Regions from separate parts of the Longispora sp. NPDC051575 genome, predicted to be linked through region 2. Evidence: riboswitches for the same ligand, from Rfam matches in the RefSeq annotation. Region 2 holds a riboswitch; the other holds the start of a gene.

Region 1 (2,392 bases), 330 kb from region 2:
CCAGTGGGCGGTAGGTCATGTCAGTCACGCGATCGACCGTACCGCGCTGATCAACCTGTCCACCTGCTCGATGGTGCTACCCAGGCCCAGGCTGGCCCGCACGGCGGTGACGTCGGGGACGTTGCCGTCGACAACCCGCTGGCTGGAACAGGCGCCGACTGCTGAGCGCCCCGCCCGGGCGCCCAGCAGTCGGCGGGTCAGTGGGTGCGCGCAGAACAGTCCGTCGCGCACGCCGATTCCGAACTCGGTGGCCAGCCGGGTCGCCACCTGCGAAGACGGCACGCCGTCGACCACGAACGCGACCACCCCGATCCGGGGGTGGTCCGGGCCGAACAGGCTCAGGTCGTGCACGCCCTCGATCGCGGCCAGGCCGGTCCGCAGCCGCAGGGTCAGCGCCTCCTCCTCGGCCTCGACCTCGGCCCGGTCGGCCCGGGCGAGCTCCGTGCACACCGCCGCCAGGGACACCGCGCCCAGCAGGTTGGGGGTGCCGGCCTCGTGCCGGGCCGCGCCGGCCGCCCACCGGATGTCGTGGGTGGCGTCCCCGACGTGCGCGGACGCGCCGCCGCCGGCCAGGTACGGCTCCGCCGCGTCCAGCCAGTCGGCCCGGCCGGCGAGCACCCCGGCACCGAACGGCGCGTAGAGCTTGTGGCCGCTGAGCACCAGGTAGTCGACGCCCAGTTCGGAGATGTCCACGGACCGGTGCGGGGCGAGCTGGGCGGCGTCGACGCAGATCCGGGCCCCGTACAGGTGCGCGGCGGCGGCGAGTTCCCGGATCGGCCACAGCTCCCCGGTCACGTTCGACGCGCCGGTCACGGTCAGCAGCAGCGGGCTGTCCTTGTCGGTCCGGCGCAGTTCGCGCAGCGCCGCGTGCACGGCGGTCACGGCCCCGGCGGGCGAGGACGGCGCGGGCAGCCGGACGGTGCGCTTCCAGGGCAGCAGGTTCGCGTGGTGCTCGGCGGCGAACGCCAGGACGGTGGTGTCGGCCGGGACGGCGTGCGCGAGCAGGTTCAGCGCGTCGGTCGTGTTCCGGGTGAAGATCAGGTTGTCGTCGGCCCGGCAGCCGACGAACTCGCGGAGCGTCTCCCGCGCCTCCTCGTACCGCTTCGTACACAGCTGGGAGAGCTGGCCGGCGCCCCGGTGCACGCTCGCGTAGTGCGGGAGGATCTCGTTGACCGCCCGGGCGGCCGCCGAGGAGCAGGGCGCGGTGGCGGCGTAGTCGAAGTTGGCGTAGGGCACGTGCGTGCCGTCGGCGAGCTTGACCTCGACATCGGCGCCGAGAACGGACAGATCGGCGCGGGTGGCGGTGAGGGTGGGCATGGAGGTGCCTCCGAGGTCTCAGGGACCTCGGGGTCTGTGCCGGGGTCCGCGCTTGACCAGCACAATCGAATGCTGGACCTGGTCCTCACCCGGGGCACCCCACCGCGGTGGAGGGTTGCCGGCCAGCGAGCCGGGGCTTGACGCTGGCGCTCATGACCTGTCAGGAGGTTACCGCATAAGCTGGCGGCATGGCAGAGCCCGCATGGAGTGACGTGGACTACGGTCCCCCGCCCGCGCCGCCGAAGCGCTTCGACTGGAAGCGGCTGATCGTCATGATCATCGCGGTGGTGGTGATCGCGATCGGTGGCATCGCGATGCTGCTCTTCGTGGGCTTCGCCTACGGGGTCGGCCCCACGCTCGTCGGGCTGGCCGGGGCCATCCTGCCCGTTCCGCTGCTGGTCTCGGCGTTCCTCTGGCTGGACCGGTACGAGCCGGAGCCGTGGAAGCGCCTCGCCTTCTGCTTCGCGTGGGGCGCCTGTGTGGCCACCACGCTCTCGCTGATCGTCAACTCGACGATGGCGGACCTCGTGCTGCCGGCCCTCGGGGTGTCGCAGAGCCACGTGGCGACCCTCGTCGCGCCGTTCATCGAGGAGCTGACGAAGGCGGTCGGCCCGCTGATCCTGTACGTCTTCGTGAAGCGGTCCTTCTCCGGCCCCACCGACGGCATCGTCTACTTCGGCCTGTCGGCGGTCGGCTTCGCCATGATGGAGAACATCCTCTACATGGGCGGCATCTACGTGCGGACCTCCGCCGAGACCGGCCTCGCGTCCACCGGCGTGATGAGCGTCGTGCTGTTGTTCGTGGTCCGGGTGGTCATGTCCGGCTTCGCGCACCCGCTGTTCACGTCGATGACGGGCATCGCGGTGGGCTACGCCGCGCGCAGCTCCAGCAGGGTCACCCGGGTGCTCCTGCCGGCCTGCGGCCTGATGCTCGCCATGATGCTGCACGGCACGTGGAACCTGATGGCCACGCTCAGTTCCCACAACCAACTGATCTTCCTCTACGGGTACTTCGGCCTGATGGTCCCGATCTTCTTCGGCGTCGTCGGGTTCGCGCTGTGGACCCGCGCGCAGGA
Region 2 (2,392 bases):
AGCACCTTGATCTGAATGTTTGGCCGCTGGCCTATCTTGATCAGGTGCTTGAACTGCTCAACCATGAGTGCTGGCTGACAGGTTCGGCGATGAAGGACTCCCTCATCCATGATCACCGAATACCGCGTCTCCTCGTTGTCGAGGAGCTTCTGCCTGGTCAGACGGCCGTGGATGGCCGTGTTGAGCGCCCCGGGTTCGGTGAACCCCGGGTAGTGCGACAGGCGCGACCGGGCGTAGTCCTCCGTCTGGAGGAGCCCGGGCACGTACAGCAGAGTGATCTGCCTGATGTCCGTGGCGCCCGCTTCGATCTCGGCGATCTGGCGGTACCGCTCGAACATCGGCCCCACCATCGCCTTCCACCAACCGCGCTGGTTGGCGTCGCGGGCCATGGAGATCAGGATCTCGCGCTGCCCGCCGATCACCTCCAACGCGTCCAGAATGTCCATGACAACCGACAGGTCCGGTCGGAGCTTGCCGTTTTCCAGCCTGCTGAGCTCCGATGCCTGCCAGCCGACGAGTGCGGCCACGTTCGCGATGGTCAGCTGCTTGTCCCGGCGGAGCTTGCGTAACTCAGCGCCCAGCCTGCTCCGACGCACCATTGGGCTGTGCCCTACTGCCATTTCGGACCTCCTTGTCCCCGATCGGAAGGTTCAACGAGCGTGGTGCGGCTCACGTGTCGGGTGGTGGAAAAAGCCCATAGAATGCTGGGCACAACTGAATACCTCATCCAGAGGAGCCGAGGGAACGGCCCGTTGACGCTCCGGCAACCGCCACACATGTGGGTTAGGTGCCAAATCCGGCCCGGATCGAAGATCGAATCCGGGAAAGATGGGAAGGAATCCGCGCATGGCGCTGTCTGCAACCAACTCACCCGCTCGATGTCTCGTGTGCCGTGCCTGCGGCCAGGAGTACCCGCTGATCGCCCAGCACGCGTGTTTCGAGTGCTTCGGTCCCCTGGAGGTCGGCTACGACCAGGCGGCGCTGAACAAGGTCACCCGTGAGCAGATCGAGGCGGGCCCGCAGAACATCTGGCGCTACGCCCCGCTCCTCCCCGCCGGCCAGGACCCCGCCTCCCGGGTGACCCTCGACCCCGGTCTGACCCCCCTGATCAGGGCGGACGCGCTGGCGGCCGAGTTGGGCATGACCGGCACGCTGTGGGTGAAGGACGACTCGGCGAACCCGACGCACTCGTTCAAGGACCGGGTGGTGTCGGTGGCGCTGACGGCGGCGAAGGAGCTGGGCTTCACCCGGTTCGCGTGCGCGTCGACGGGCAACCTGGCGAACTCGGTGGCGGCGCACTCGGCCCGCGCCGGGGTGCCGAGCATCGTGTTCATCCCGTCCGACCTCGAACAGGGCAAGATCATCACCACGGCGGTCTACGGTGGCGAGCTCGTCGCCATCGAGGGCTCCTACGACGACGTGAACCGGCTCTGCGGCGAGCTCACGGAGACGGACGAGTTCGAGGACACGGCGTTCGTGAACGTCAACGTCCGGCCGTACTACGCGGAGGGCTCCAAGACCCTCGGCTACGAGGTCGCCGAGCAGCTCGGCTGGCGGCTCCCGGCCCAGGTGGTCGTGCCGATGGCGTCCGGCGAGCTGCTCACGAAGATCGACAAGGCGTTCGAGGAACTGGTCGAGATCGGCCTCGTACCCGAGAGTGGTTGGAAGGTCTTCGGCGCCCAGTCGAAGGGCTGCGACCCGATCGCCACCGCCCTGCGCGACGAGAAGGACCAGATCACCCCGGTGAAGCCGACCGGCATCGCGAAGTCCCTGAACATCGGTGACCCGGCGGCGGGGCCGTTCGCCCTGGAGTCGGTGCGCCGGACCGGGGGCTGGATGGACTCGGTGACCGACGACGAGATCCGCGACGGCATCCAGTTGCTGGCCCGCACGACGGGCGTGTTCGCGGAGACCGCCGGGGGCGTCACGGTCGCGGTCCTCAAAAAGCTTCTTGAGAGTGGCAAGCTCGACCCGTCGGCTGAGACAGTTGTGTACAACACGGGCGAGGGACTGAAGACTTTGGACGCCGTGGCCGATCGCGTAGGCCCGACGCACCAGGTGAAGCCTTCTTTGCGCGCCGCCCGTGAGGCTGGGCTGTTGTGACTTAGGTCACACAAACTACATAGCGTAGTCAAGGCACTGCGTAATGTGCGCTGGTGGGTTGGCGAGTCGTCCGGTGTCCCCGGGCGAGTCGCCACTCACGGTGAGCTTAACGATCGATAACTATAACTTGGCTGCTTGACGACGGGGAAGTAGAGGCAGAGTATTTTCTCTGCGGGAGGACGCCGTAACCACCGTCGAAACCTGTTTCGATGATGTGCTCCGATCTCGATCGGTGCAGCGGTGCCGCAATTTGGCGGTGCTGCTCAAGCGAGCGTTCTCCCGACCAACG

Evidence for each region. A riboswitch is a leader RNA that binds a small molecule or an ion and turns the genes downstream of it on or off. The one in region 2 is predicted to bind S-adenosylmethionine.
Region 1: it holds a riboswitch for S-adenosylmethionine, as region 2 does, so the genes downstream of both, AB0M43_RS15010 (aminotransferase class V-fold PLP-dependent enzyme) here and thrC (threonine synthase) in region 2, are expected to answer to the same signal.

What each region holds. Positions count from the first base shown of each region.
Region 1 is NZ_JBFAZP010000005.1:128,294-130,685, forward strand. Features, by position in the region: gene AB0M43_RS15005 (aldo/keto reductase) at 1-19, opposite strand, end outside; gene AB0M43_RS15010 (aminotransferase class V-fold PLP-dependent enzyme) at 25-1,317, opposite strand; SAM riboswitch class IV at 1,361-1,475, opposite strand; gene AB0M43_RS15015 (PrsW family intramembrane metalloprotease) at 1,506-2,392, shown strand, end outside.
Region 2 is NZ_JBFAZP010000005.1:463,191-465,582, forward strand. Features, by position in the region: gene AB0M43_RS16530 (helix-turn-helix transcriptional regulator) at 1-620, opposite strand, end outside; SAM riboswitch class I at 721-835, shown strand; gene thrC (threonine synthase) at 847-2,103, shown strand.